Regions from separate parts of the Crocosphaera sp. XPORK-15E genome, predicted to be linked through region 2. Evidence: riboswitches for the same ligand, from Rfam matches in the RefSeq annotation. Region 2 holds a riboswitch; the other holds the start of a gene.
What was found. A riboswitch is a leader RNA that binds a small molecule or an ion and turns the genes downstream of it on or off. The one in region 2 is predicted to bind cyclic di-AMP.
Positions count from the first base shown of each region.

Region 1: linked by a shared signal. The riboswitch ahead of VB691_RS16305 (exopolysaccharide biosynthesis protein) and the one ahead of ntrB (nitrate ABC transporter permease) in region 2 are both predicted to bind cyclic di-AMP.

Region 1 is NZ_JAYGHQ010000014.1:57,806-75,935, forward strand. Features, by position in the region: gene VB691_RS16270 (helix-turn-helix transcriptional regulator) at 1-41, shown strand, start outside; gene VB691_RS16275 (asparagine synthase-related protein) at 73-1,866, opposite strand; gene VB691_RS16280 (aspartoacylase) at 1,892-2,779, opposite strand; gene VB691_RS16285 (peroxidase family protein) at 2,816-4,540, opposite strand; gene VB691_RS16290 (YceD family protein) at 4,686-5,189, opposite strand; gene tsaE (tRNA (adenosine(37)-N6)-threonylcarbamoyltransferase complex ATPase subunit type 1 TsaE) at 5,474-5,947, opposite strand; gene VB691_RS16300 (gluconeogenesis factor YvcK family protein) at 5,953-7,329, opposite strand; cyclic di-AMP (ydaO/yuaA leader) riboswitch at 7,533-7,687, shown strand; gene VB691_RS16305 (exopolysaccharide biosynthesis protein) at 8,038-8,631, shown strand; gene VB691_RS16310 (cation-translocating P-type ATPase) at 8,663-11,473, shown strand; gene VB691_RS16315 (SLC13 family permease) at 11,514-13,298, shown strand; gene VB691_RS16320 (ArsB/NhaD family transporter) at 13,440-14,774, shown strand; gene VB691_RS16325 (cation:proton antiporter) at 15,029-17,134, shown strand; gene VB691_RS16330 (zinc ribbon domain-containing protein) at 17,159-17,332, shown strand; gene VB691_RS16335 (rubredoxin) at 17,522-17,869, shown strand; gene VB691_RS16340 (photosynthesis system II assembly factor Ycf48) at 17,981-18,130, shown strand, end outside.
Region 2 is NZ_JAYGHQ010000002.1:787-14,862, forward strand. Features, by position in the region: partial or broken rRNA gene VB691_RS01305 (23S ribosomal RNA) at 1-184, shown strand, start outside; rRNA gene rrf (5S ribosomal RNA) at 229-346, shown strand; partial or broken gene VB691_RS01315 (IS630 family transposase) at 452-565, shown strand; gene VB691_RS01320 (tRNA (guanine-N1)-methyltransferase) at 904-2,019, opposite strand; gene VB691_RS01325 (response regulator) at 2,619-3,179, shown strand; gene VB691_RS01330 (nitrate ABC transporter ATP-binding protein) at 3,383-4,207, opposite strand; gene VB691_RS01335 (CmpA/NrtA family ABC transporter substrate-binding protein) at 4,224-5,627, opposite strand; gene ntrB (nitrate ABC transporter permease) at 5,651-6,484, opposite strand; cyclic di-AMP (ydaO/yuaA leader) riboswitch at 6,580-6,715, opposite strand; gene VB691_RS01345 (HAD-IA family hydrolase) at 6,837-7,526, opposite strand; gene queG (tRNA epoxyqueuosine(34) reductase QueG) at 7,646-8,575, opposite strand; gene hpnI (bacteriohopanetetrol glucosamine biosynthesis glycosyltransferase HpnI) at 8,620-9,777, opposite strand; gene VB691_RS01360 (DUF3226 domain-containing protein) at 9,903-10,562, opposite strand; gene VB691_RS01365 (AAA family ATPase) at 10,565-11,698, opposite strand; gene VB691_RS01370 (hypothetical protein) at 11,764-12,369, opposite strand; gene VB691_RS01375 (RNA-binding S4 domain-containing protein) at 12,381-12,596, opposite strand; gene VB691_RS01380 (phosphoglucomutase/phosphomannomutase family protein) at 12,728-14,076, opposite strand, start outside.

The DNA of each region.
Region 1 (18,130 bases), on a different contig from region 2:
CTGCTGTTCTTGATGTTGATGTCGATATGATTACTACTTAAAAAGTGTTAAGAAAGTAGGGGCTTAATAATATTAAGATCCTTGATCAAACCAAACAATAAGTGATAGAGAAGTAGAAATTTGACGACCACTATGAACATTTCCTAATCCCATCGCTTGCTGTTCCATACACTCAATTAATAATGACTTATCAAAGATTTCTAATTCATCAATTGAGGATTGTTTAACCATCTCGATTAACTGAGTTAAATTCTGTCTTAAACCTCTCCCATATACTTCATTAAAACTCGCTTTAATCCGTCTTGTCCGAATAGCTTCAGGTAAAATTCCTTTCATCGCTTCTTGTAACAAAGGTTTAGCAATTCCAGGGACTTCTCGTATTTCCCTGGGGAGACTAAAACTATAACTAATTAAACGCGGATCAAGAAAAGGGTAACTAATTTGTATTCCTTGGGGACTCGCTAAATACCAATTAGCCCAATTTCCCACTGCTGCTTGTCTTCCCAGACGATTAAAAGCCCCCTCAATGGGATATTGACTCAATTGATCGATCTGGGCTAATATCTGCGGCCAGAGTCCATATTCTTTGGCAAATTCTTGTTTGATCCAAGGGGCGATCGCAAATTCTGTTAAATTAGGCCAAACTCCGTAACCTCCTCGCAATAGGGTAGGAATGCCTTGTCGCAACCAAGGGGGGGTTAAAGGTGCGATCGCCCATTCCCAAATCACCGACCCCAGATTTTGATGCTTTGCGATCGCCCATTGACGGGCCTGTTTGCAAACCAGATCCCAGTTTCCTTGACGCATTAAATCAGCTAAATAATAGTGATTACCTTCTACTAACATTTCTGCCCCATTACCACTCAAAATAGTTTGTATATTAAGGGGAGAAGCAACATTAATCAGGGCTTTTTCTAGGGCGAAATGAAATAAACCGGAATAGGGTTCATCATGGTCAGGAATTTGGTCTTGAAACCACTGAAAATCTAAGGCTTGATCTCCCTGAATATAATTAGGTACAACCCCCTTATTTTGTTGCAGAATTAAGTTAATATAATCTGTTTCTTTAACAAGACTTGCCATCTGATAAACGAGAGATAAGGTAAGTAATGGGGAATTTTTGTCTAAATTTCTAGCCAAGCAAACGATAGAAGAACTATCCATTCCTCCTGATAAATGGGCTGCAAACGAATAATTTTTAATTCGTTCTTGGATAGCTTTTTCTAAGATCTCTCTAAACCTTAAACCTGCTGCTTGGGGGGAAATTTTCTCAATGGGTGTAATGGTTTTATTCCAGTCCCAAGACCAAAGTTTTTTAATAGTCTGATCGCTGCTAAATTCTAATAAGTTACCTGGTAAAATTCGCTGAATATTTTGAAAAGCTGTTTGTTCTGTGGGTAATTCAACACAGGCAAAAGGAAAGGCTAAAAATGCAGCAATAAACTCTTGATTAATAATACTATTTCGAGATTTTGCTAATAGTTTAAGATTGCTACTAATAATAATTTTTTGTTGATAACAAGTCTCATAAAGAGGATAAGTTCCTAAAGAATCACGATAAGCTAAAATACGGTGTTTTTTGTGATCAATAATGACGTAAGAAAATTCCCCTTCCAATTGTATTAAAGCTTCTATTCCCCCTTGTTTAAATAATTCTAAAATGAGGTCAGCATCTGATAATAAATCTTGTTTTAATTGTTCAGTTAAGGAAGCTTGGAAGGAATTCTTATAATAAATTTTTCCTATTAAAATTACTGTTGCTATCCCAGAATTTAGAGCAACCTTAATCAAAGATTCAACAGGAGAAACTAATTGAAAATCGATAGTTTTATTGGGGTTTAAAGTAACAATAAATCCTGGTCGCATAATTTAAAAATAACTTGATTTTTTGTTACTCATTGTTGTTAAGTGTCACTGTTACTTCTCGCTTTTGTGTTAAACACATAGCAATGCTTTTTTCATAATAAGCTGATTCATTAATAAAGACGGGATAAACTGTAGTATTTCCTTCATAATTAATTGTTTCTCCATCAAAGGTAATAAATAAGGGATCACCAGGATTAAGAGGTTGATAATCTTTAAATTGAAGTGTGGGATGAATCATAGCTGTTATCTCTTGATGATTACGGGGATAATCAATTGTTTTAAATACTTCATAATAAGTTAATTTTCTGGGCAAATCTTCTATTTTTTCTTGATTATAGTTATCTAAATAATCTAATAAACTATAAATAAGTTGTTCTGTTTGACTAAATAATTTAGCATCTAAAATTCCTTGAGCAACTGGCCCAACTTCAATAGTAAGTCCTAACTCGGTACTACTTCTTAATAAAAGGTTTTCTCGTTCTGAACGATAATATAAAACCTTAAGTTCAGGATAAATTGAACTTAAATAACTGACTAAACATAAATGAAAAGAATTAGTATCAGAGAGAATAATACTTAGTCCCATTTGGGAAGTTGTGCTATGTAAATCAATGAGAAATTGAATCTGATTTTTGGTCAGTTTTTGATAAATTGTTTTCGCTAAAAGTTGCTCATACAGGGCATTATCTAAATTGTCAATATCTCGCTGATCAAAACATCTATTTAAGTCGGTATCAACATATCTTACACTTAAATCAATGGCTTTAGGATTGGCTAATGATGGGAAAATGTCAAAAGTTGATCGCTCAATTAAATGAGGATTTTTGAGAAACTTTTTAATTAAATAGATTCCGGTCATTTCGTTGCCATGAGTGCCACCAAAAATGGCTACTTTCTTAATTTTTTTGCTCATTCTTTAGATTGGGTGGGCATTTCCCACCCCGACTAATCACTTATTTTTGTTGCGATTTACCCCTAACCCAATTGCCCCACTAATACCGAAAAGAAGCAAGGATAAGACAGGGGAAGACTCAGGGGTACTAACAGAGATAAACACATTCTCCTGAAGGTTTGTAATGCTAGTATTGCGTTGGATAATTCTGGATAGGGTAGTGTTATTAAAGTCAGGATCGAATAACAAAATATCCGCGAATTCATTGGGATTTTGATAGAAAAAGCGATCACCATCCCGCAGTCTCTCAAATTGATCTTTGATAATCTCAAAGAAAGTTTGCCCGACCAAACCCCCATTAAAATGGGTTTCCCCTAGTCCCCCCATCCAAAGATCAACTTCATCAATTGACCCATAAATTGCCGCAAAGGCATTAGCTAAGTCTACATCTCCTCCTGTTAACGCTAAAAAGCTGTCATAGGGTAATAAACCAAGGGCTAAACGAACGGTATTAATATCAGGAATACCATGATCTCGTCCCCGTTGTATATTCAAAGCAACTAAATCAAACCCTCCCATTCCAGGCTGTCCAAATAGGAAATTTCGCACATCATCGATGATCAGGGTATCCACTTCTTGGGCGTTACCCGAAGCTAACCCCAATAATAAGGAGTCTGCCCCAAATTGTTTTAGTTGATCTGGGTTATTAAAAGCATTCAGTAGGGCGATATTTCCCTCAGCAGCGACAGTTCTATCATTGTTAAGTCGTAATAAAGTAGGAGAGAGTAGAGTGTGGCCAACTCGAAAAGCGGCCGTTGAAAATTCGTTACTAATGCTCGGATCAACCAGAGCGTTATAACCTGTGAAGGATGATAAGGCGTTCGGCCCTAATAAGATGGGCAGATATTCTTCATAGGTGATTTTTTGCATTTCGGCTCCTAGGACTTTCCTCGCTGCTTCATAGAGAAAGTCATCCTCAGTCAACCCCGAATCATTAAACTCATTAACTAAGGCAGTTTCACCGTCATCTAGACGCTGTTTGATGCTTCCCACCAGTCGATTATGTTCTCGATTAAATAGGGAATGAGTGGCGGTTAAGGCGATTTGTTCATTAGCCCTGATATCACCAGAGATGAAATTTTGGTTGGCATCTAGCATTAAGAGGCCTTCCCCATTATCGGCCGTACTCATCATCAGTGTGCCATTGCTATCCCTCAGTTCGTTGGCCCTAGTTGCATCGGAAGCATAAATATTAGAAGCGTCAATAAAAGAGGTAATCTGGTTAATTTGTTGGCGAGGATTACTATTATTATCAAAAATAGAGCGTTCAAAGCCAATTACTTGGTTTCCGGTACTATTAGGATCAAAAAAAGGATCACCTGTGGGGACGGGAATATTAAATATTTCTGGTGAGGTAGTATTAGCCGGGGTCAAATCAAGATCATGATCGATAAATTGTCCCCATTGCCAAATCCAATTACTCACCTTCAAACTATTAGGGATTAAACTTGATTGTGCCGCTATTCCATTACTAATTGCGCGAGGATTTGGTAGGGTACTATTATTGGCATCTCCTCCTCCCCTCGGTTCTGACATTCCATCTTGATACTGCGGCGAGGCTAGACGTAGCAGTTGGGTATTTGCTGCACCTAAGTCTAAGGGATTGTTATTTGTCCCCTCAATGGTGCGGAATTCAGCAGCCACACTGGGAAGAGATGTTAAGAGACTACCCAGAGTCCCTAAAAAGAAACTAATTCGCTTGACGCTTATAGAATTGATCATGGAAGGTAAAACTGTGGAAATTACTTAGTTTTATACTTTAATTCTAAGTTGCCTATTCTAATAGAATAGCTCAGGAAAAATTCTAAGTCAATACTAAATTATAAAAAATATATTTAGATTTATGGTTCTAGGATTGAGGGATAATCTATTGTGGTAATTGTCCTTTTAAAGACTCCAAAGAAGACCAGCGACTATCAATTATCGGTGGTTTTTCATCTGGTTTTGTCCTTGGGGCTTGACAATCTTTTCCACACAATTGTCTGAGGGGAATAGCTAAGGATAATTGTTCATATAGCCAACTATTGGGGTCAAAATGTCCTTCGGGGGAAAGGGTTTCTGATAAATCTTCCCAGGCAATTTCTCTCTCTTGGGGAAAGTTTTGAGGAAGATCAGCATTTTTATCTAGCCAAATAATTTCTGACGTATCAAGGGTTAGACGGTGATTATACTGTTGTAAACAGCGATCGCAACTTAAGGTCATAATGGTTTCTACCCTGAGTCCAATCTCCAGAAACGTGCCACCATGTCTAATTAACATTTTCCCACGAACTGGGGTTAAGGTGTCTAAGCCAGAGACAAAATCATCTAAGAGAAGGGTTTGGGTTCTATTAGGGATTTGCAGTAAATGGGGAATATAGATAGCTTGCATGGTATCACGTCTCCTATCCGTGGCGATAACTGACTAGATCAATTGTAACAAGAGAATTGCCCAAAATTGGGCCATTAGTTACCTCTAGGGGAATCATTACAATTTTTGCCTAAAAATTTATATTTATTCATAAAAAAAAGTAAATTATCTGAAATTTTTTAGGGGATTTTACCAGTAAGTTAATCAATCTCAAATCTAGGTACATTATGAATAGTTATTGATGCAGGTTATATCCTTGTCGCTTAGGAAAAAATCGGGTTTTCAACATCTGAGTAAATAGATTTTTATTCACTTAGTAAAACTTCCCAAAATTTAGGGAAACCTCCGGTAAAATTCTCCGTTGCTGTCAAAATTGCCTGACGATCGAATTTTTCACCATAAAGCAGTTGAATAGTTAAATAAGCGGGTGGTAAATAGGGCAACTTTTCGGGCCATTCAATCACCGTAATTCCTGGAACAACATCTTCCCCTTCCCAATACTGCTCTAAATATAACCCTTCCACCTCTTGCGGTTGCAAACGGTACAAGTCCAGATGATACAAGGGTAAACGCCCTTGAGGGTACTCATTAACTAAAGTAAATGTCGGACTAATGATCGGATCTGAAATATCTAACCCTTGTCCTATTCCTTGGACTAAGGTAGTTTTTCCAGCACCTAAGGCCCCTTTAAGCAATAAAACAGTACCCGAAGACAAACTTTCCCCTAATTGCTTCCCTAGTGCCTGAGTTGCCTCCGCATCTTGCAAAATAATGGTTATAGACTTCATCTTTCACTATACCAGCGTAATAAAATCCTTGCTAGGCGTTGAGGTTGATGACGTACCTTTCCCGTCTTAGAATCTTCTTCCATCACATTCGCTAAGATGATACGACAACCCAATTTAACCACATCTTCTCGATCTAAATAGACAGGATGACAGTTTTCTTGAGCATAACGTTTTAAGGCATAAGGAGAAGGGGGAATTCGCTGCACTAACACCGCATCAATTAAACCTTGACCACAAATGCGCTCAATAGCTTCAATATGATTAGCCACAGTATACCCTTCCGTTTCCCCAGGTTGGGTCATAATATTACAAACATAGATACGAGGCACTTTAACCTTCATCAATGCTTCCTTAATCTCAGGAACCAGCAAATTAGGAATGAGGCTAGTATATAAACTACCTGGGCCAATAACGATATATTCTGCTTCTTTAATAGCTTGTAAAGCTGCGGGTAAAGCAGGAGGGTTAGCAGGAAGACAACCCAGATGACGAATTTTTCCCCCTGCTTCTGTAATATGGGACTCCCCTTCAATTAAGCGGCCATCATCTAATTCCGCCCAAAGACGAACATCACTGAGGGTTGCGGGTAATACCTTACCCCGAATGGCCAAAACTTTAGAACTCGCAGCGATCGCCTTTTCAAAATCTCCTCCCATAACCTCTGTCATCGCGGTTAGGAATAAATTACCAAAACTGTGGCCCGTCAGGCCATCCCCTGCTTGAAAGCGATATTGAAACAATTCCGTTAACAATTTTTCTTCATCGGCCAAAGCGGCCACACAGTTACGAATATCCCCAGGAGGTAAAACCCCAATTTCATCTCTCAGTCGTCCTGATGATCCCCCATCATCGGCCACTGTAACAATGGCGGTAATATTAGCACTATACTGCTTTAAACCCCGTAATAGGGTTGATAGTCCCGTTCCACCACCAATGGCCGCAATTTTGGGGCCACGATTTAAGCGACGATGGGCCAACAGGCGATCGACTAATTCTTCATCCCCTTCTGGGAAAGCTTCGGTAATGGAACCCACTGTGCGACTTTGGCCCCACAATAACAAAAAGAGTCCTAAAATCAGGGCTAAAGGGCCGGAAATATAACTGGGAACATAATTGGAGATAGCTTGTAGGAGTTGAGAAATTAACTCTAAGAGACGGTTGACTGGGGTTAGTTTTACCCAGATAGCGAGTCCGAGGAGGGTTAATAATAGGCCAGTTGCACTAATCAGTAACCAACGTTTGACAAAGAGGCCAGGGGATAACCATTTAAACCAACGGTTAACTTGTTTGGGGGTTCGTTGACCAACGGTTGCCCATTTTCGCTGTTCTGTTTTTAGTTTGCGTATCGCTTGTTTGAAGGGACTGATAGACATAGATCATGATCGCCTGATAAATTTTAGGGGAGAAACTTTAAAATAAGGGGTTTAAGGAAATTAGCATAAAAAGTCAGATTTTAAAACCGAGTTACGTCAAGATACAGATAATCGGATTTGGGTTTATTGTATGTCAGATGTTGGAAAAGATGCCAGGCACTAGGTACTTGACAAGGGTGCTAAAATGGTTTCTTAAATAAAATAAAGTAAGTCAGCCTAGTTTCTCGTTGCCTTAATTGGGGCTTGAGAAAGCGGGGGAACCAACCTTGGGGCGTATTTCTAGGGGATCGCAAACTAGAAAGGGATAACTCTCAATCCTAGCCCGTCAGCTAACCTCGTAGGCAGTGGGAGAAGACTGAAGAATCAGCATTTTTAATAGAATGCCTTGATTTCATTCAGTGACTCTGAGTTTGACGCTACTTTGACTTAGATTGTTGTTTGGAATTTGAGGTAGAAGGTATGAAATTGACATAAAAGTGAGCAAAATTTGAACAATTTGAGGATAAAAGACTCCTTAGCTTTTTTATAAACATTTTTAAAATCGCTAAGCTTCTCCCTATATCTGTTTAGCAACATTACTCAAGTAGAGGCGAACGGCCGTTCGCCCCTACGGAATAAGGCTGTGGTTTTTAGAACTTATGAGTAGGGTTTTTGCCGAGCAATGATTAATTAATAGCTAAAACTGATTGATTATGGATTGATAAATAGATGAACTTACGATTTTCTCAGGATATAGAAACCTTGCTTCATCGTTTGCTGGTTCATCCCCTAACCCTCAGAGAAATTCTCTCAGAAACGGCGGAACGGGGCTTTTGCCTCACCATTAGTTTACTGGTGTTACCCTTTCTGTTTCCCATGCCTCCTGGCTTTTCCAGCATTTTAGGGGCAGGATGTCTGCTTTTAGCCTTACAAATGGCCCTAGGACGAAAAACCCCCTGGTTGCCAAAAAGAGTAGCTAGATTCCAGTTTCCTCGCCAATTTAGTGAAATATTGCTGAAAAATGTACAGAAAGTCACTAAATTACTCGAAAAAATCTGTCGTCCCCGTCTTTTTACCATTGCCAAACATCCCTTAATTTGGCGAGGGAATGGACTGTGTATTGCCTGGTTAACGGTTTTGTTGATGTTACCCATTCCATTCACTAACCCGGTTCCTACCGTCGGTATTTTAGTCTTAGCCGTCGCTACCCTAGAAGCGGATGGACTGCTGATGTGTTTGGGTTATCTCATTACCGTGATTAATACGCTGTTTTTTGGTTTCATGGGCTATTTAGCCTGGCAAACCCCCCAATTCTTACCATAAATATTCAAATAGATCCCTTAATTCTGCTCCTATGACCTTTCCCACCACTTCTAACCAAGTTACCCCTGCTTTTCCTGAAATCGGTTCCCCTTGGCAAACCCTTTCTGCCCAAGCATCCCTAGAAAAATTCCAAAGTGATCCAGAAAAGGGTTTAACCCAAGAACAGATTAACCAAAGGCAGCAATATTTTGGCCCCAATGAACTTAAAGACACTGGAGGCCGTTCCCCTCTGACTATTTTATGGGAACAGTTCACCAATATTATGCTGGTGATGCTAATGGCCGTAGCGGTTATTTCTGCCGTCTTAGATGTGCGAAAAGGAGCATTTCCCAAGGATGCCGTCGCTATCTTTTCCATTGTCGTTTTAAATGGATTATTAGGATATTTACAGGAAAGTAAGGCAGAAAAAGCCCTTGCAGCCCTTAAAAACCTTTCTTCCCCTAAAGTACGAGTAATTCGTCAAGGAATCGTACAAGAGATCTCCGCTAAGGAATTAGTGCCAGGGGATATCATGTTACTAGAAGCAGGGGTACAACTGGCGGCAGATGGTCGCTTACTGGAAGCCCAAAACCTCCAAATCCGAGAATCTGCCTTGACTGGAGAAGCAGAGACGGTTAACAAGCAAGCAGATATCATCTTAGGGGAAGATGCTCCCTTGGGCGATCGCTTAAATTTGGTGTTTCAAGGGACAGAAGTAGTACAGGGACGGGCCAAAGTCCTCGTTACCAGTATTGGTATGGAGACGGAAATTGGCCGCATTGCGACTCTTATTCAAGGGGTAGAAACGGAAGATACTCCCCTACAACAAAGAATGTCCCAATTAGGGAATGTTTTAGTTAGTAGTTCCCTGGGATTAGTGGTATTAGTGGTTATTGTGGGGGTTTTACGGTCAGGATGGCAGAATTTTGAGGAATTATTAGAAGTTTCTTTGAGTATGGCGGTGGCCGTAGTTCCTGAAGGGTTGCCGGCCGTGGTAACGGTAACTTTGGCTATTGGAACTCAGCGCATGGTACGTCGTCACGCCTTAATTCGTAAATTGCCGGCAGTGGAAACTTTGGGGTCAGTAACGACCATTTGTTCTGATAAAACGGGAACTTTGACCCAAAATAAGATGGTTGTTCAGAAGGTACAAACAGGCAGTTATGCTTATGAGGTGACAGGGGAAGGATATGCACCCCAAGGAGATCTCATTGCTCAAGATAGCGATGAATACGAGATTAATGGGGAAATTAAACAACTTTTAACGGCTTGTGTCCTTTGTAATGATGCTTTATTGCAGAAAAAAGGCAAAAATTGGGAAATTATCGGCGATCCCACCGAAGGGGCCTTATTAACCCTGGCTGGGAAAGGGGGACTCTATCGGGAAGACTTATGGTTAGAGATGCCCCGTGTCGCTGAAATTCCTTTTTCTTCTGAACGGAAACGGATGTCAGTTATTATCAAGGTTTTCCCAGAAGCAGATAAGGTGGTGAACCTTCACTCCTATTTGATGTTTACCAAAGGTTCCCCAGAGATTGTTTTAGAGGGATGTACGGCGGTTTATCAAGGTAATCAGGCTGTTCACCTTAGTGATGACCAACGAAAGCAGATTTTAGCCCAAAATGACCGCTGGGCAGCTAAAGGGTTGCGGGTGTTAGGATTTGCTTCTAAACCTTTGTCTGACATTCCCGAACATGATAGGGGAGAAATGGCAGAAACCGAGTTAATTTGGTTAGGATTGGTCGGAATGCTCGATGCTCCAAGAAAAGAGGTCAAAGGCGCGGTTTTACGCTGTCGAGAGGCGGGAATTCGCCCGATTATGATTACAGGAGATCATCAATTAACCGCTAAGGCGATCGCCACTGAGTTAGGCATTGCTCACCCTGATGATCCTATTCTCACCGGACGAGATTTACAACAAATTACCCCCACAGAATTAGGGAAACTTGTCTCGGAAGTGAGCGTTTATGCCCGTGTTTCCCCAGAACATAAGCTACAAATTGTCCAAGCTTTGCAAAAACGAGGGGAATTTGTGGCCATGACGGGAGATGGGGTCAATGATGCCCCGGCACTGAAACAAGCAGATATCGGCATTGCGATGGGAATTACAGGCACTGATGTTAGTAAGGAAGCCAGTGATGCCATTCTCTTAGATGATAATTTTGCCACCATTGTTGCGGCAACGGAGGAGGGACGGGTCGTTTATGACAATATTCGTCGCTTTATCAAGTACATTTTAGGCAGTAATATTGGGGAAGTTTTTGTCATTGCGGCAGCCCCCCTCATTGGCTTAGGAGGTGTTCCCCTATCCCCTTTACAAATTCTCTGGATGAACCTGGTAACAGATGGTTTACCAGCTTTAGCCTTGGCCATGGAACCGGCCGAACCAAATGTGATGCAACGTCCCCCCTATAGTCCCCGTGAAAGTATTTTTTCTAGAGGTTTGGGGTTATATATGGTGAGAATTGGGATAATTTTCGCTATTTTAACCATTATTTTAATGGTTTGGGCCTATAATTACGTCAAAACACCAGGCTTAGCTGGTGATCCCGAACGCTGGAAAACTATGGTGTTTACTACCCTTTGTTTAGCACAGATGGGCCATGCTTTAGCTGTACGATCTGATAGTCAGTTAACCATAGAACTTAATCCTTTTTCTAATCCCTATGTTTTAGGAGCAGTAACATTGACGACATTACTACAAATTTTGTTGATTTATGTTCCCCCTTTACAGAGCTTTTTTGGCACTCATTCTCTTAGTGCCACTGAACTTTTGGTCTGTGTTGGTTTTAGTGCCTTAATGTTTGTTTGGATTGAATTAGAGAAGCTTGTTTCTCGTTGGTTTTTGCTCAAAAAACAGTAATCAAAAGTTAATTTTAGTTCACAGTTAGTTAGTTGAAATTATGCAGATTCTGTTAACCATTGGTGTCATCATTATTGCTTTTATTTGCTTTGTTTTTGAATGGCTTCCCGCCGATTTAACGGCGATTTCAGTGGCTATTACTTTGATGCTTTTAAAATTAGTTAGTCCAGAGGAAGGGATTTCAGGATTTGCTAATAATGCCACCATAACCGTGATGGCGATGTTTATTCTTAGTGCTGGAATTACTCGAACAGGAGTGATCCAAATTGTACGAGATTTATTGATGAAATGGGGTGGCAAAAATGCCAGTCAGCAAATTTTAGTCATGGGCTTAATTATCGGCCCTATCAGTGCTTTTATTAACAATACGGCTGTTGTTGCTATTTGTCTTCCCATTGTTGAGGCTTGGTGTAAACAAAGAAAAATCTCGGTTTCCAAACTTTTTATTCCCCTATCCTATGTCACAATTTTAGGAGGAATGCTTACCCTCATTGGCACATCAACTAATATTTTAGCCAGTGGAATTTCTAAACAATTAGGATATGGAGAATTTAGCTTATTTCAGTTTACAGGATTAGGACTAATTACGTTTTGTTTAGGATTAGCTTATCTCATGATTGCTGCTCCAAGATTATTACCGGAAAGAATACCAGCTAAGAGCAAGTTAATGAGTGATAACTATGAATTAAAAGATTATGTCACAGAATTAATTATTCTGCCTAATTCTAGTTTAGTAAATCAAACATTAAGACAAAGTGCCATTCAAAGAAAATTTGATGTTGATGTCCTAGAATTGATCCATAATGATACCCATTTTTCTCAACCTCTTGCTGACAAAATTTTATCTGTTGGGGATATTCTTTTAGTGAGAGGAAGTCGGGATGGTTTACTGCAAATTAAAGATGAAAGAGGAGTAGAAATTTTAGCTGATTTTAAATTTGGTAATTTAGAACAGGAAATGAATGAAACTGAGGAAAAAGTTGCTGAAGTTCTAGTTTTATCTAACTCCCGTTTAATTGGTTCTACCCTCAAAGATTTACGCTTTCGACAACGTTATAACGCAACAGTTTTAGCCGTTCGTCGGGGGGAAGAATTAGTCAGAGAAAGACTGGGAAAAGTAGCCATACGTTTCGGTGATTTACTATTAATACAAGCCCCAAAAGAGAGTTTTATCGGGTTACAAACTACAAGAGAGTTATTGGTTTTAGAAGAACGAGAATTAGAAACCTTGAGAACTGATAAAGCTTGGGTTGCTTTAGGAATTGTTTTGGGAGTAATTCTCATAGCAGCATTTAATATCTTACCCATTTTAGTTAGTAGTTTATTGGGGGTAATTTTAATGGTCATTACAGGATGTTTAAAACCAGGGGAAATTTATGGGACAGTTCGCTGGGATATTATCTTTCTTTTAGCTGGTTTAATTCCCCTAGGTATTGCTATGGAAAATTCGGGAACTACTGAATGGTTAGCCAAATTTTTAGTCAGTTTAGGAGGCAATTTATCGGGTTATTGGATTTTAACATTTTTCTATATTATTACTTCTTTAATGACTGAAGTTCTCTCAAATAATGCCAGTGTTGTTTTAATGATTCCCGTAGCCGCAGAAGTTGCTAAATCCCTTAGTTTAAACCCCATGGCGTTTATTTTTGCTGTCACTTTTGCCGCTTCTAATAGCTTTTTAACTCCCATTGGATACCAGACAAATACTATGGTTTATGCCCCAGGAGGTTATAAATTTAGCGACTTTGTTAGAATCGGTTTATGGCTCAATTTATTGTTTATGATTGTTACTCCTGCGTTAATTGTTTTAATCTATGGGCTTTGATCCTAAATTTCTAAAAGAGTAACAGAGACTTTGAATACCCATAGGTTCAATTCATGAATTGACCCGACCAAAACACTCAATATTTAGAGACGTTGCGTAAGTCCTATATTATCTATCAACTATCAACTATCAACTACCATGATGAATTTACCTGCAATCATTTCTATTTCTAGCTTTATCGGTGTAATGTTCTTTATTATGACTGAAAGATTACACCTAACAACGGCTGCTTTTTTAGGGGCATTAATTTTAGTATTTACCCATGTAATGACTCTACAAGAAGCAGTTGAGTATATTAGCAAAAGTCATGGAACTTTAGGCCTCTTTTTTGGAGTAATGATCTTAGTTAGAGCCTTTGAACCTACTAAGATTTTTGAATATTTAGCAACCCAAATGGTGTTAATGGCTAAAGGAAGTGGCAAGCTTTTAGTCTTGGGAGTTATTGCAATTACAACCCCAATATGTGCGGTTTTACCGAATGCCACAACGGTCATGCTTTTAGCACCATTAATTCCTCCCATTGCTCAAGAAATTGGGGTAGATTTTGTTCCTTTACTCATTTTAATGGTGTTTGTTGCTAACAGTGCAGGACTGTTAACTTTGGTAGGTGATCCTGCTACATTTATTGTAGGGGATTCTATTAATTTGAGCTTTACTGACTATCTATCTCGATTAAGTTTAGGAGGAGTCCTTGCTGTTGTTACAATTTTAGCTATATCGCCCTTCCTATTTTCTAAAATTTGGAACACAAAATTTACCCATTTAGATGAGTTACCTCACCCCAAAATCAACCATCCTAAAGTGTTAATGGTTGGAGGGATAATCATTGCTTTTGTATTGTTGTTTTTTGTGATTGGTGAGTCTTTGCCTATTCCTATTGCTCCCGCATCAGTTGCTTTATTGGGGGCAGCCTTGGCTTTGATTTTAGCCAACCAAACTAAAATTGATACGGTCAATAATATCTTGAAAGATTTAGATTGGAGTACCTTAGTCTTTTTTATGTCTACTTTTGTTTTAATTGGAGGATTAGAAAAAACAGGTGTCACCAGTTATTTATCAAGTCTTCTTGCCTTACTAATTGGCAAAAATATCATTTTAGGGTCTTTGGTTCTATTATTTTTAGTGGGAATTTTATCTAGTATTGTTCCTAATATTCCTCTAGTTGTGGCAATGGTTCCCTTACTTAAGGAATATATTGTTAATATTGGTATGGCTAGTCCTGATATCCTAAATCCTGATTTTTCTGGTCAGCTTCCTCCCGAAGTTTTGCCCTTATTTTATGCCATGATGTTTGGGGCAACATTAGGGGGGAATGGAACCTTATTAGGTGCATCTTCTAATATCGTCGCTGCGGGGGTTTCTGAACAACATGGTAGACCAATTTCCTTTAAAACCTTTCTAAAATATGGCTTACCAGTCATGGGAATGCAATTAGTTGTCTCTACTTTATATGTGGTGATTTTCTTTCTGAGATAATTGTCACGATATAATTTGATTGAAGGAGGCAGGAGGCAGAGGGCAGAAGGCGGTCTTCGGTTAGAGGGGGATTCAGACCCACCTCTAATCGAAGAACGCCAAATCACAGATCTTGGCAGGGGTCTTAAACCCAGTTGGGCGAGGCAAAAAGGCTTTATTTTCTCTCTAGAAATTTTCCCTCCTGCGCGGATACCTCCTACCTCCTGCCTCGCCCGAAGGGCAGATCAACATTGTTCCGTAATCTAACAGGTAATATGGAAAATTTTCTCTCCCTTTTTCGTAATAATCCATTGGTTTCTTTTACCATTATTCTCTTGGTTATTTTAACCTTACCGCCTATTTTTGAGCGGTTGCGTCTACCTGGTTTAGTCGGACTGTTATTTGCCGGGGTTGTCTTAGGTAAAGATGGTTTAAATCTTTTAGATCATGACTCAGAAAGTATCAAACTTCTAGCAGACATTGGCAAAATTTATCTAATGTTTGTGGCAGGATTAGAAATTGATATGGTAGAGTTTCGCAAAACTAAAAATCGTTCTATTGGTTTTGGAATACTAACTTTTTCCGTTCCCCTAATTGCGGGGCTAATGGTGGGGAGATATTTTGATTTTAGCTGGAACACTTCTATTCTGATTGGTTCACTTTTAGCTTCTCACACACTCTTAGGTTATCCTATTGTGCAACGCTTAGGAGTGGTGAGAAATGAAGCTGTTATGGTGACTATTGGGGCTACAATTTTTACGGATATTTCTGCTTTATTAGTTTTAGCAATTTGTGTTTCCATTCATGGGGGCGATTTTTCTGCTACCAGCTTAGTTATTCAATTAATCTCTTTGGCTATCTATTCATTGATAGTTTTGTTTGGATTTGATTGGTTAGGAAAAGAATATTTCCGTCGGACTGGAGACGAAGAAAGTAATCAATTTTTATTCGTTTTATTGGCTTTATTTCTCGCCGCAGTAGGGGCCCAAGCGATTAATGTTGATAAAATTGTTGGTGCATTTTTAGCGGGGTTAGCAGTTAATGATGTGGTAGGAGAAGGGCCAGTTAAAGAAAAGGTAGAGTTTGTGGGAGGAACCTTGTTTATTCCTTTCTTTTTTGTGGGGATGGGTTTATTATTAGATATTCCTGCCTTTCTGAACACAATTCAATTTGAATTTTATCTAGTAATTGGAATTGTTGGAGCATTAATTGCTTCCAAATTTATAGCTGCATTCATGGCTAAAGGAATCTATCGTTATACTTGGCAAGAAGGACTGACGATGGGATCATTATCATTACCTCAAGTAGCAGCAACTTTAGCAGCAGCTTTAGTAGCTTATGAAGCGAAAAATGCTTTAGGAGATAGGTTAATTAATGAGGCAGTTTTTAATAGTGTCATTGTTTTAATGTTAGTCACTTCAATTTTAGGCCCAGTTTTAACAGCACAATTTGCCCGAAAATTATCCATTCCTAAAGTTCAAAAAGACGGAGAAGCAGAGATTTCAGATACCATCTTAGAGGAATGGTTGCCCCAACTTCAATCAGAAACATCTTCTTTTTCCTCTCCTTTTACTGTTGTTATTCCCATTTATAATCCTAATACCCAACGAGATTTAATTGCGATGGGAGCATTATTAGCGAAACGAGAATCTGGTATTATTATTCCTGTTTCTATTGCGATCGCTCATGTTCACATGGATGATGAGCAATTAAATAGTAAATTAAAAAATAGTCAACTTTTACTAAATCAAGCGTTAAGTATTAGCGAAGAATTTGAAGTAAAAACACAACAGATTATCCGCATTGATGATGATGTAGCCAGAGGAATTAGTCGAGCAGCTAAAGAAAAAGATGCTAACTTAATTATTATGGGATGGGGTCGCAATACGGGGTTACGCGCTCGACTATTTGGTAATGTCATTGATAGTGTTTTTTGGTCTTCCCATTGTCCTGTTGCTGTGATGAGATTATTAGATCATCCTGTTAATTTGAATCGCATTTTAGTCCCTATTAAAAATCTGACACCTGCTACCATTGACACGGTTCGTTTTGCCCAATTATGTGCTGATGCAAATCAGGGATCGATTACATTATTAAATATCTGTGATCGCAAAACTTCACCTCAACAAATTACAGATTTCAAACAAGAGTTATTTCAAATTATCGCCCAAAGTCCCTTTGCAGTGAAAACTAAAATTAAAATTATTACCCATGAAGATGCGCCAAAAGTCATTATTCGTACGTCTCAAAATTTTGATTTAGTAGTATTAAGATCATTTCGTCGTCGTACCGCAGGGGGTTTAGCTGTAAGTGATGTGACAACAGAATTATTGAAAAAGCTAACCTGTTCTTTAGTCTTATTTGGGGAACCTCATTCTTAAGGTAAAACAGAGAAATTAGACGAGATTCTACCGTACAAAGCTGAAAAAGCTGAACGGTCGGTTCGTAAAGTAAATCCAGCAGGAACTTCTCAACATTGTGCAATGTGTTTGAACAGGGTTCCAAAAGAATTGGGAGATAGATGGCATCATTGTTCTTGTGGTGCATCAATGCTCCGCGCCTTAATTCTGGAATCTTGAACAAAAAAATGGGGCTGGGTGTCTCCCTCACTATAAAACGCGAAGGTCGAAAGACTGGAGAAGCCGACGCTCATCTGAGTACAGATAGAGCGCCGGGAGTACATCACGTTCCATAGCAATTTTTGTGAAGACTGTTAAGTTTATGCGATAATTTGTAACATAGTTTTTAATATTTGCTTACTTCAAGCAATGACTGAACGACCTACAGAAAAAACCCTGGCTGAGCTTGCACCAGCCGACTACGAATGCCGTCTCTGCGGCTATGTTTACGAACCTAGCAAGGGAGACGGTAAAGGAAATGTTTCACCTGGAACCCTCTTTGAAGAATTGCCCAGTGACTGGCGATGTCCAGTCTGTGGGGCCCGTACCAATCAATTTTCGAGTATTGGGGCGAGTAAAGCACCCTCTGGGTTTCAAGAAAACCTAAACTACGGGTTTGGGGTTAACAACCTCACTCCCGGCCAAAAAAACCTGCTCATCTTTGGGGGACTGGCCTTAGGGTTTCTCTTTTTCCTGAGTTTATACGGGTTAAATTAAGTTTCAGGCGGTGGCTCATCTAAAGGCGATCGCCCACTGACGGAATAATTAACCCCATCCTCATTCTATCTGACTCGATTAGCTGATTTTCCAATGTTTATGAATGTCTTAATGAGAAAACTGAAACAATTTGTAATATTAATAGCCATTTCCTTATTTTGCATTAGTTGCAGTAACGTCCCTTCCACCCTCAATAACCCTTGGAAGACAATCTCCTTAGAGACAGATGCTACCTTTGCGGATATTGCCTTTACTGATAAC
Region 2 (14,076 bases):
AGGGTAGCCAAGTGCGGAGCGGATAACCGCTGAAAGCATCTAAGTGGGAAGCCCACCTCAAGATGAGTGCTCTCACTAGGTTAACTAGGTAAGGTCACGGGCAGACCACCCGTTAATAGGCACTAGGTGGAAGTCCAGTAATGGATGGAGCCAAGGTGTACTAACAGACCGAGGGCTTGACCTTAATTGTTTGACTCGTTTCTGCAGTCTTGAGGGTATTTCATCCTTTCTGGTGTCTTGAGCGTCGTGGTCCCACTCCGATCCCATCCCGAACTCGGCAGTGAAACGCGTCAGCGGCGACGATACTCGTGGGGTAGCCCACCGGGACAATAGCTCGATGCCAGGATTATTCTTCCACAAAAACCCTCTATCAACAATGATAGGGGGTTTTTGGCCTTTTTCAAAGGCGATTAGGACATAGAATAGAGAAAAACCCCATTACCCTATCTCTATGGCACAACCTTACAGTTATGACCTCCGCAAGAAAGTCATTGAAGCGATAACGCTTGATGGACGGAAAAAAAGCGACGCCAGCCAACTATTCAACATTAGTCGCAATACGATTTATTAATGTCAACAGAAATATTAAAACTATTACTTTCTTCTATATAGGTTCTATTTTTTTAGCTATAACCGAAGGATTTTAAGTAAGCTGTTAAGCATTTAAACCGCGTATTTTGGAGGCTGAAACCCTTGACGGGCTTAGATCGCTCTAGAAATTTGAATGCTTAACAGCTTAACTAGCAAAATAGGTTTTCAAAATTCTTGGATAGCACAATTACTTATAAATTCTTTTGGCGTAATTACTTTATGCTATATCATAATAATTATCACAAGAAAAATTGTAGGAGTTCAGTCGTCCCAAAAACATTTAGGGATGTAGTAAATTAACCTAAACATAAGTTAATATTTAGCAATTTCAATACACATTTTTAAGTTAGCATTGGTTTTAATTGCTTGGGGATTAATATGAGTGGGAGCAGCACGATAACCTTTAGTTTGTAATCTTTCAATCAGTTGCGATCGCTTGGGAAGATCTAATTTCCCTCGTCTTCCTATCTCCCCCAAGGTATAAAAATAGGGGGGAAAGTCTAACTCATTAATCATCATTGATAATAAGTCTACTCTCTCTCTCCATTCTAAGGTTTCTGCTAAAGCTTTCATTCGCTGTAAATAGACTTGATCATGTAAATTTCCTAACCACATTGCCCCTGAAATTGTATAAGGATATATTGTATCTTCTACTGTATGATAACAGCTTACTTTACCTAATTTTGCATAAGAAACCGTTGTATATTCCCCGCATTGATGACAGTAACCTAAAAATCCATAATTATCTAAACTTAAATTTATTTTCGGCAATAACATCATCATAACCCGATAGGTTTGACCAGTAAATAAGGAAAAAATTGGCTTAATTCCTAACCCCATAGTCGCTGCTTGTTGTAAAACACTGCCAATTAATAACCGCAAAGCTTGTTCTTGGGCCGCAGGATGCGATCGCCCATAAGAACCATAAACCTGTAAACTTTTTTCCGGTAAATGTCCCGTTGCTGTCCTTCCATCGGTACAGGTTAAATAGATTAATCCCTCGATTTTTGTAGCCCATAATAAGGTACTTAAATAAGGATTAGGGGAACCAAAAGCATCCACATCTACTAAATCATAGTAATCTTTTCGATTATAACAGTCAAAAAAGATTTCATTAGCATTATTATAAGTGATTTTAGCTTTATTTTCTTGTAAAATATTCTTTAAATTAGTTTCAATCACTGCTTGATTTTCTGGGTTACTATCATTCACCCAAACATAATCAGCACCACTCTCTAAATAATACCTTAAGGAACGCACACCACAACCTGTCATTACATCTAATACTCTTAATTCTCCCTGACTTTGTTTATAAGTTGCTGCCGCTAATACCCCTAAATCTCTTGTAACCTTACTTTGCGATCGATAAAACGTATTACCAACAATAAACTGTGCTTTTCCTTCCCTAATTAAAGACTTATTCTTCATATTTTAATGCTCAAGATGCTCTTTCCGTCTTTGCGCGAAATAATCATTAATTTAATACTCAATACATAAAACGGTAATTTTGTCAACCCCTAAGCAATAATACTCATCGTGTTTTAGTACATTTGCTCAAAATAAGTGCTTAAAAATTAGTCAAATTAGGGAAAACTGCATCAATAACCAGGGGACAAAAACGAATTAATAAGGGTTTGAGGAACTATATTTAGGACAAGACAGAGTGGCTGTAGATGTTTATTTGTCTTATAATACCATCAAAAGGCGAAAATTCGTTAACTATTGATAGTAATTCTCAAATCTTAACGAAAGTACATAAAACCAATAGATTGAAATTTATCAATCAAAACAAAAAAAACATAATTTAAACTTATTGAAATTGCCCTCCAAAACCCAAACTAAATACCCGATAAACCAGATAAAATCAGCATTTCATCCGATAGAGACAGAAAAATTTAGGGAGAGATGGTGAGTTTGAGGCAATTATGGGGAACGTTAAGAAAGAGAGAAAGCCAACCCATCACTTTTAAGGGTGAGGATGGATAACCTCAAGTACCATTGACTTAACTCTTGAAGGGGAGTTTACCGTGCCAACTCACAAAATCCTTGTAATTGATGACAGTAAAGTGATCCGGATGCGGGTTAAAGATATGTTGCCCGAAGGCAATTTTAAAGTTCTTGAAGCCAAAGACGGAGTAGAAGGTTATAACCTCATCCGTAGTGAAAAACCCAGCCTAATCATGTTAGATTTTCTCCTACCCAAAATGAGTGGGTGGGATGTCTATCAAGAAGTCCAAAAAGAACACGATCTCAAGAAAATTCCGCTAGTTTTGATGTCTGGACGGAAAGAAGAAGTCGTCGAGAAATTGAACGAACCTTTTGAGTATTTTTCCTTTATTGAAAAACCCTTTGAGAAGAAACAGTTGCTTGAGGCCATAAAAGATGCCATGGCCAAAGCCAGAAAGCATCCTCAACCTCAAGAGACAGATTCAGCAGATAATCACAACCATGTTTCTGCTAAAGATACCTTAAGCATGGCCCAAGAAATTATTACCATGCGTCAACAAATGAAGGCAATGCAAGGTGAAATTGATCTGCTAAAGAAACAGCTAAGACAAGTATTAGGGTTTCTGCAACAAAAACCTTAATAGTTTAATAGTTTTCGATAATTTCTCCTTGCTAGTATCCTACTAGGGTTAACACTAGGGAGCAAGATGCTCCCATTCTATCTATTAGTAAATCTCAAGGGAAAATATTAGGAGAAATTTTTCATGTATCTCCATCTCTATTTATTTAAGTAGGTGGTTATAAATAAATGTAGGGTGGGTATTGCCCACCCTACTAATTATTATTACTGATAACGCTCCAAGAAATCCAATGCACGAAGACGAAGATCATTATATTCCTTAGATTCTTGAATCGCATGACGATCGCGTGGATGAGGAAAAGGAACTTCTAAAATCTCTCCAATATTTGCTTCGGGGCCATTAGTCATCAAAATGATGCGATCTGACATATAAATCGCCTCATCCACATCATGAGTAATCATCATTACCGCTTGTCGATGATTTTCCCAAATTTCTAACACTTGAGTTTGTAACTTACGCTTAGTTAAAGCATCCAAAGCCCCAAAAGGTTCATCCATTAATAACATTTTAGGACGAGTAATCAAGGCGCGGGCAATACCTACCCGTTGCTTCATTCCCCCAGAAATTTCATCAGGATATCTATCAGCGGCCGCCGTTAAATTAACCATCGCCAAATGCTCATCAACCAGACTCCTTTTTTCACTATTACTGCCCTTTTTTAAGACCTCATCCACCGCTAAACGAATATTAGCCCGTACCGTTAACCAAGGTAATAAAGCATAACTCTGAAACACCATCATGCGATCAGATCCAGGTTTACGAATTTCCTTACCTTCAAGAGTTACTAACCCTGAAGTTGCTTTATCTAAACCTGCAATAATCCTCAGCATAGTCGATTTACCACAGCCAGAATGCCCAATAACTGAGATATATTCTTGTTCTCCAATCTTTAAGTCAACCCCATTGAGAATGACAACTTGACTACCATCAGGTTTAGGAAATGCCTTAACCAAATTTTCAATGACCAGAAAATTATTGTCATGAGAACCATTGGGTCTTTGTTCAGAACGAGTAATAGTACGAGTCATAATAACCTCCTATGATTTAAGACATGAAGAAAGATTGAGGCGCGTTAGCGCGAATAGCAAAACTGTTGAGATAGGCAACGGGATCACTCGGATCAAAAGCCTTATTGTCAATAAATGCCTCGGCAGGTTCAATTTTGTAATCCTCCGTCGGACATTTAATCCCCATTTCTGCGGCAATTTCTCGATATAAATCCGTTTTCCAAGCGCGACGGGCAAACTGTTCCGCATTTTTAGGAAATTCTTTAATCTGCTGCCATCTTGCTGCTTGAGTCATTAACCACAGACCTTGAGACTGCCATAAAAAGGTGGAATGATCGTGAGGAATGGCGGAAACATCAGGAGGAAGATCATAAAAAATAGTCGTTTCTGGACTGTTAACCATGCGTTTTTGACCGTCAAAACCGCCATAGTTGTAATCTCCCACAATTCCAGGTTGAGTATATTTAGGTTTTGCCCCCGTAAAAGGCCTCTGAGAGATAATAGTGGCTACTTCTTCGCGGTTTTCTGGCTTACTGCAATATTGACAGGCTTCAATTAAAGCTTTAACCAAAGAACGATAGGTTTTCGGATTTTCTTCAATAAAAGACTCCGTTACCGCCAATATTCGGTCAGGATGGCCCTGCCAAATTTCTCGCCCTTGGGCAAAAGTAAAGCCTACACCTTCGTTACCTGATATAGCGCGAGTATTCCAAGGTTCTGCCACCATATAAGCTTGCATGGCCCCAATTCGCATATTACTGACCATTTGGGGCGGTGGGGTAATAATTAGTCGAAATTCCTCAACAGGATTAAGTCCGGCGGCGGCTACTACATAACGGGTAAAATATTCATAAATGGCAGAACTTAGCACCACGGCCCACACCCGTTTGTCATAAGAAGCTTTCTGAAAGTAACCCTTTAAATCTCGACCAAATGCGTCTAAATCCCCTTTATATTCATGCCAAGGACGAATACCTGCATCCCAGAGGTCTTGATTCATGGTCATAGCGTTGCCGTGACGGTGAATGGTCATAGCCCCACATAAAGGGGCGTGACGGGCCCCTTCTGCACCGATTCTGGCATTGGTAACAGCCCCAGAAACTACGGGGGCAGCATCAAGACGACCAAAGATGACCCCATCACGAGAGTTGGCCCAACTGGCTTCACGACTTAGGGTTACGTTTAAGCCATACTTATGAAAGAACCCTTTTTCCCGCGCAACAGCAAAGGGGGCGCAGTCATTGACGGGAACGTATCCAACCGTAAGATTAGGTTTTTCTAGGGTTTCGGGTTTAACGACTTGATCAACGGCTAGGGCCGCTTCTGTCAGGCTTTTAGAGGCGCGGTTGCTATTAACCCCACAGGAAGATAAAGCGATCGCTCCGGCAAAACCCCCTAAACCTAATAGGGCCTGCCGTCGAGTCCAATTTTTGTTATTCATTTTTTCAATCAGCCTTTTGTGTTTTAGGGACGAACAGGACGATGTGTTACCCAAACTTGAATCTTAATCAGCAGATAATCTAGGATTAAGCCAGTTAAGCCGATGATAAACACCGCTAAAAAAACAGAACTAACGTTGAGGCGGTTCCATTCATCCCAGACAAAGAAGCCAATACCAATGCCTCCTGTCAACATTTCTACTGCAACGATGACTAACCAAGCAATACCTAAACTGATGCGTAAACCTGTGAAAATATAGGGCAAACTGGCGGGCAAGATAATCTTGAAAATTCGCCGACTGTTAGGCATTTCTAGGACTTGGGAGACTTCTAGGTAATCTTTGGGGACACTAGCCACACCTAAAGCAGTATTGATGATGGTTGACCACAGGGAAGTGATGAAAATGACGAAAATGGCTGAAGGTTCGGCCAAATTAAACATCGCTAAAGCAATGGGTAGCCAAGCTAGGGGTGATACGGGTTTAAGTAACTGTATAATGGGATTCAGCATCAACATGGCGGTTCTTGACATCCCAATTAATAACCCCAAGGGAATAGCCACTGCTGCCCCTAATAAAAATCCGATGCTCACCCTCCGTAAACTGGCCAATAATAACCAACCAATGCCCAAATCTCCAGGGCCGCGCACGTAAAAAGGATGTACAATATAGTCCCAGTTCTTGGTTAATGCCTCTAAGGGCGTAGGCATCATCTCATGCCGAAATAGGGCAATAATCCACCACACGGCAATTAAGCCCGCAAAACCAGCAGCAGGAAGCAACACGGTTTCTTTCATGACAACGGGTTTGGCGCGTTTCCACGCAGCTTGTCCCGCGACAGCAAGCATCGCTAAATTCATATTTATTACCCTCAATTGTTGAGCGTAGGTACACAAAAACAGAGCAGTACCAACCAGGAACACTGATGAGAGCAAATTTTTAAAATGCCTCTTTTTCAGTCTCCTCTCAATGCCGACGAGGTTAGCTGACGGGCTAGGACTGAGAGATGTCCTTCTCTAAGGTAAATTCCTTAGAAATAAGCCCCAAAGTTGGTTCCCCCGCTCCAGTCTTAATTCTTACAAAAGAAGTTTTGCAGAAAGGAGGCTTGGATTAAGCTGACTTACTCTACTTAGCAAACAAGCATAGCACTGTTTTGGCAAAAAGTCAAGAAGTTTTTGGAATTAAGCTTGAAGACTAATGTTGGCGATAGTGTTATCCTTCCATTGTTAAACTTTCAATCATGGCGGTTTGCCGATCAATTAGGTATCTATTTTCTTGAAGAATGCTAATTAATTCTTGAGGATGATTGATTAAAAAATCTGGTTGATGTTTTGCTAAAACTTCGGTGGAATTAAATCCCCAGGTAACAGCAACAGACTGAACATTGCTTTTTTTTGCTGAGTTAATATCTCTAGTTTCATCCCCAATATACATGACTTCATGGGGTTGTAATTTTTGTTCTTTTAGCAGTTTATTAATTATTTTATGTTTGCCAAATAAATTAATTCCTGCATAGATAAAATTAAATAATTGCTCAAGATTATGATTTTTCAGGAAAACTAAAACATTATCTTCTGCGTTTGAGGTGATTATTCCTAAGAGATACCCTTTATCTTTGAGTTGTTGAAGACAGGAAGGAATATCATTGATAGGTTGAAGATCTTGAATTTTATGATTGAGTTCAGATTTTACCCGTTGTAGAACAAAGGGAATTTTGAGGGGAGAAATTTCTGATTGCTTGATCAGATCTTTTGCACTCAAATGTTTCAGTTTTTCCTGTTCTTGTCGATCAACTGGTTTATAACCAAATTCTGCTGATAAACTGTTGGCAATCTCCACAAAAGTATCATAAGTATCAGCTAGAGTGCCATCAAAATCAAAAACAATTACTTTGAGTGCCATTTTTTTGCGGGTGAATGGTGAGGAGTAAGGGTAAAAGAGAAGTCAGCGATCGCATCTTTCCCCAGTGGAAAAGATCACTTAATCTAGATCATCTGGAATATATGGACTGACTAAATTCCTTATACTTCTAGGTTAGCACGAGCATTCCGATGCCACATCTCAGGTTTAACTCTCCTTAATGCTGATGCGGTAAACTTTTGATGCCATTCCTCCTGAGAAATATCAGCTAATTCTAACAATTCTGGCTTAAGATTTCCAGGATAGGGTTGAAAATCATTGATATCTGTTTCTGTAGAAAATCGTTGATTCCAGGGACAGACTTCTTGACAAATATCACACCCGGCCACCCATCCCTCTAGATGATTAACAATATCTTTAGGTAAGGTTTCAGCGCGATTTTCGATAGTATGATAGGCAAGACAACGGTTAGCATCCACCACAAAAGGACGGGTAATAGCATTGGTAGGACAAGCATCTAAACAACGGGTACAAGTGCCACAATGTTCTATATGAGGGGTATCAGGAATGAGGGTTAAGTTAGTTAAAATTTCCCCTAAAAAGACCCAACTTCCATATTCCCTAGTGATCAGATTACCATTTTTAGCAATCCAACCAATACCTGCACGTTGGGCCCAAACTTTATCTTGAATGGGGCCAGTATCTACATAATAACGAGTTTTGATATTATTGTCTTGAGCTTCTAACCATTGACTGAAAGATTTAAGTTTTTTTCCCATTACCTTATGGTAGTCTCTCCCCCATCCATAACGGGAGATTTTACCGTATTTTTTATCCTCAGAATGTTGATGAGGAGTATAATAATTTAGGGCCACAGAAATAACAGATTTTACCTCTGGCATACATTGACGAATATCAAAACGTTTTGGGTTATTCATCCAGGCCATATCAGCATGATAACCTAATGCTAACCACGTTTGGAGATGAGACAAAGCATCATCTTGATAGTTGCTATCAACGTCAGCAATACCCACTTTATGAAACCCGATATCAAGGGACTTTTGTTTGATTTTTCTGGTTAATTCTTGCATATAATGATTCATAGGTAGGGGTCAACGGCCGTTGACCCCCAGGGTTAATTATGTATTAAACGATGTTTGATCATTTTTCCGTGACTGGTTAACTTAAATTCAACCCCACGCCAAATTACGGTACGCTGAGTAAAAGCTAAACCCCAAAAAATCAATCCTACTGCATCTCGAAAGGGCAATAAATATAAACTGTTGATAGTTTCCTGATCGTTCATATCTTGGGCCGTTATTGCAGCAGTAATTAATCTAATAATAATAGTAGCAATTAACACACCTAACCCAATCATATCTCCCCTAATTAAAGCAAAAATTAAGGCGAAGGGAATGGCACGAATTAAAATGGTAGCAATAAAGGCCCCAGGTCTTGCTAAATAGGTATTTTGATCCCAATATACCTGATGACTCCACCAATTACGCCAACTAGCTAAATCTACCACCGCATCAATCATGTAGGGCAATAACACCATTTTTTGACCAGAAGTCCAAACCCGTCTGCCAATTTCGTAATCTTCCACCAAATAATCAGCTAAACTATCTAAACCCCCTAATTTATCTAAAGTTGACCGTCGAATGGCAATAGATGGCCCCAAACAAGAATTAGAGGCCCCTGTTACCTCAGCAAACATCACACTAGGCATAAAGTCAGCATTCATGGTCAAAAGTTCCAGTTTCTCGTACCAACTGTCTGCTTTTGTCACTTTAAACGGGGTACAGACACAACCCACATCAGGGTTAGCCAAAGGATTAACGATAGTTGCGATATAATCGGGCTGTAAAGAGGTGTCACTGTCGCTGATGATGATTATATCGTGACGCGCTGCTTCCATGCCTCCTAGGAGGTTATTAACCTTACCATTGGCCCCTACTTCAACGGTACTGATAACCACAGAAATGCGATCGCTGCCAAATTCTGCTTGAATTTCTTTTAAGATAGGGTAGGCGGGATCTTGGGGATCTTGGACAGAATAAATGACCTGATAATCAGGATAGTCTTGGGTAGCAATAGTTCTTAGGTTGCGTTTAAGGTTTTTTTCCAAACCCCTGACAGGTTTTAGAACTGAAACGGGAGGGGTAAAATTGAGGGTTTTGGGGGAACGTTTAAAGAAGCGTTTGACTGTCCCTACGGTTAAGATAGAGAAGACAGAACCCCCTAAAATGGGAACTAAACAGAGAATTTGTAGACTATTGATCAGATTTAACACAAATTTTTCCTTTCCTCACACAGTTAAATTGGGACAGTTAGGCCCAATTTAGAGAAATTATAGCTAAAAATTCAGTTTGAGCTAATCATGGGAAAAAAAATCATCAAAAAACGATAAGACAAAAATCATAAATCATAAAGAGATTTAAACCAATTAACGAATATTTGTGCTTTGGGGTTCGTTGGAACTAAAAATTTTTGTTTGATGGCATCATGTAGTTGTCTTCCTGGTGTTTTTTGCCATGCTAACCAGGTATAAATATAAGCTTTATCGGTATAACTGTCTTTAAAGGGTGCATTTTTTATTTTTGCTTCTTGAACAACTTCTTTACTATAATCCCAAAGATAATTATTTGTATCAGGAATCAAATATTCTAAAAAAGTTTCTAACATTCCTCTTATTTTATTATCTGGCATCATCCAAACACCAAATTTTAGATCTTTGCTATTATGTGTAAATGAATGAACTAAACCAGTGTCTGGTAATTCTTGAGGAATATCAGTAATTGTTGGTAAACAGACATTACGAATACTTTGCCATCTGTCTAAAGGATGATCATCTGCATCAATAATAATTCCTAATGAAATTAATCCTCTATCTTCTAATTCTGTATAAATGACATCTTTATCAAGTAAATTCTCAATACCATCATAAGACTTAATTTTAACAATTGCTGTTTCCTTTGTTTCTCCCCAAGGAATACCAGATGCTTCAATTAATTCTGGTATAACTCTTTGATCTTCAGTCCCTTCGACTAACAGCTTTTTTAACGGTTTAGTTGCCATTTTTAACGTACCTCAATTCCTCTTTCAGCAGCAATGACAATTTGTTTAGGACTAAAAGCAACAGCTTTTTTTCTATCGGGTTCTATTCGTTGAATGGTAATTTCATTATCTTCAATTTTTTCTTTTTTAATTAAACTCGCAAGACTCGTCCAACAATCACTATTATGGGTTGTGGCAAAAACTTGTATATTGAGTTTTCTCGCAGTTAATAGAATTACTTTCCACATATCAAATAAGGTTGTAAAGTGTAATCCTGTATCAATTTCATCCACTAATAAAACCCCATTTTCTAGATTAACCATTGCTAAAATAATTGATAAGATTCGCCAAATGCCATCCCCTAAACTGCCGATAGGTACTGGTTGTTTTTGATCCGAAAACTTGATGACAAAACCTCCTCTTTCTTTATAGTTTCTAGAAGTATAACTATATTTTTCTTGGCCAACTGAAGCAATTCTTTCAATTTTTGCTTCAATAATTTGAAGTGCTTCTATAATTAATTGTTCATTAGGTGTTAAGACGATATTATCAAATAATTGAGTTAAATCCGTAATATCTAAAGAAAATGGAGTGATTAATCGTGTATTAATTACTATGTCAGAAAATAAATTTCTAGACATTCGCCGAACATCATCTTGAGAAAGAGTATTATTCAATGATAAAGGGACTTCTATTGGACTACGACCAAAGTTTCCATGATTCCATTTAATAATGAGATTAAAATTTCCTGATTTTTCACTTTGATTATCATCATCATTATTATTTAAGTTAAGACTTTGCTGTATGGGATCTGATCTTATGTCTATGATAAGTTGATTTTGCGAATTATCATCTATTCCTTTTAAAGAAAATTTAGTTTCTTGTACAATTTCATGTCCATAGAAAAGATGACGCATAGCATATTCAGATTCAGAGGTTCCTTTTTTATCATTTTTTTCTCTCCAATACTCTCCTCTATATTTCATTAATTCTAAGATTACATTCAAATTCCCATGAGATAAAAATATTAAAATGGCTTCTAAAATAGAAGTTTTACCATTATTATTCTCTCCCACAAGTAAATTAATTCTGCCAAGATCTTCTAAATCAAATTCTTGGAAACCTCTAAAATTTTCAATATGTAGTGAACTTAACATATTTCGGCAACTCCTAACGAATGATTAGGACATTTAATTAAATGGTAACACATTCTTGACCATAACTATCTAAATTGTTCCATACTACTCGATAAAATGCCTAAAATTTTATTCAAATCAGACAAATAATATTCCGTTAAATCAATAAAAATATCTGTATCATGTAACTTCAAAAAACGCCAATTTGTACCAGAAGTCACAACACCTAAAATCATCGAAATCTGATTATTTTCTTGTTGATTAAAAATTTGAGCCGCAACCATTTCAGCAATACATTGACCTAACCCTGCATTCAAATCTTCTTTTTTCGCTTCTACTAAGGTAATAATAGGTGCAGCAATAAACAATTTTTCAGGAGAATGACTAATTAAAAAGTCACAAATTCCGTTTAAGTTTTGGGTTTCATCAACAGTAAAATTAACCCCAGAAAATAGATTTATTTCATCTTTAAATATTCGTTTAAGTTCCACTAAAATCGGAGCAATAATCATCTCTGATCTTGCTTTTTCACTATTACTGGCAATAGCAATGGGTAAATTATCTTGTAAAATTTGTTTTAATAATTCACTACTTTCTATCGGTTGAATATCAGCAAAAATCCCAAATTCCTCAATTGTTCTGAGATTAAACTGTTGTTTAACTTTCTCTAAATTAAAATTACTGTAAGACATAATAATTAACCCTATGCTAAATTAACTTCATAACTTTTCCCGTTAAAAGTAACCACATCTCCTGTTACTAATTTGCGTCCCCGTCTTGTTTCAATGCTACCATTAACTATTACTTCTCCCCCTTGAATTCTTATTTTTGCTTCTCCTCCACTTTGTACCAAGTTTTGCCATTTCATAAATTGACCTAATTTAATGATAGGTTCTGATTTTTCTGCGTTTATATCCATTATAATCCCTCATTATTGTAGAAAGAGAGACGTTATAGATAACGTCTCCACAAACATTATTGTAGAAAGAGAGACGTTATCTATAACGTCTCTACAAAGAAAGCTTAAACTAAATTAATTATTGGCATAGATTAAACAGAATTAGCCCAATCTTTTGCCCAATTTAAGGTTTCATGTACCTGTTTTAAGGTTAAAGATTCACAATATAATCTTAAAACTGGTTCCGTCCCACTAAAGCGAATTAGTAACCAACTCCCATCAGTTAAACGGAACTTATAACCATCTGTTTTATCACAATCTGTGACCGCTTGACCAGCAATTTTTGTTAAGGGTTTCCTCTCCAGACTTTCAACTAATTTACCGCGAACTTCCATACTTCCCAAGGGTAAATCAATTCGATCATAGGCATTATAAAAGTCTGTTTTCTCCTGTAACTTAGCATAATATTCACCCAAATCTTCCCCACTTTCCACAACTGCTTCCAACACATATAAAGCAGATAATAAAGCATCTCGTTCAGGAATATGGGTTCCATAACCAACTCCCCCAGACTCCTCTCCTCCTATTAATACCTCAGAAACTAACATCCGATCAGCAATATATTTATAACCAATCGCAGTCTCATAAACCGATAAGTTATAAAGTTTAGCTAAACGGGGAAATAAATCAGAACCACTCACGGTTTTAACAATTTCTCCTGTGAACCCTTTCCGCTTAGCTAAATGGTCAATTAAAATCGGAATTAAAATCTGAGAACTCATAAAATTTCCTTGACCATCAACTGCCGCAATGCGATCGCTATCTCCATCAAATACTAACCCAACTTTTAAACAATTATTCCCTTGACTAACTGCCGTCTTTATGGTAGTAATTAACTTGGAAAGATAACGGGGTAAAGGTTCCGGTGCGCCCCCTTCAAATAACGGGTCACGCTCACTATTAATCTCCTCAATAGGACAGCCTAATAAGCGTTCTAAACCTGTGGCAGCGGCCCCGTGCATCACATCAGCAAAAACCCTCAATTTCCCCGCTTTAATTGCCCCTTGAATGGCATTAATATCAACTTTTTGACGTAACCCCTCACAATAACTTTCCCAGGGGTCAAAATAGGTTAAAGTGCCAGCAGGCCCCGAAAATTGAGGAGGGTTAGGCAACAATGCTTCAATTTGTTGAGTAATTTCAGGAGAAACCGACCCCCCAAAAGCCCCTTTAACCTTTAATCCTAAATACTTGGCCGGGTTATGACTAGCGGTTAACACAATGGCCCCTAAAGCATTTTGCATCTTAGCGGCCCAACTAAAGGCAGGAGTCGGGGCATAGGAATTAGATAGAATAACATCAAAACCCGCTTCCTGCATGGACTCAGCCGCAAGTTGAGCAAACTCCTCAGCCAAGAAACGGCGATCGTATCCTACAATGATTTTGCAATCGCCTGATGAGGTACCATAATTCTCTGCCAACACTTTAGCAGCTAAGGGAG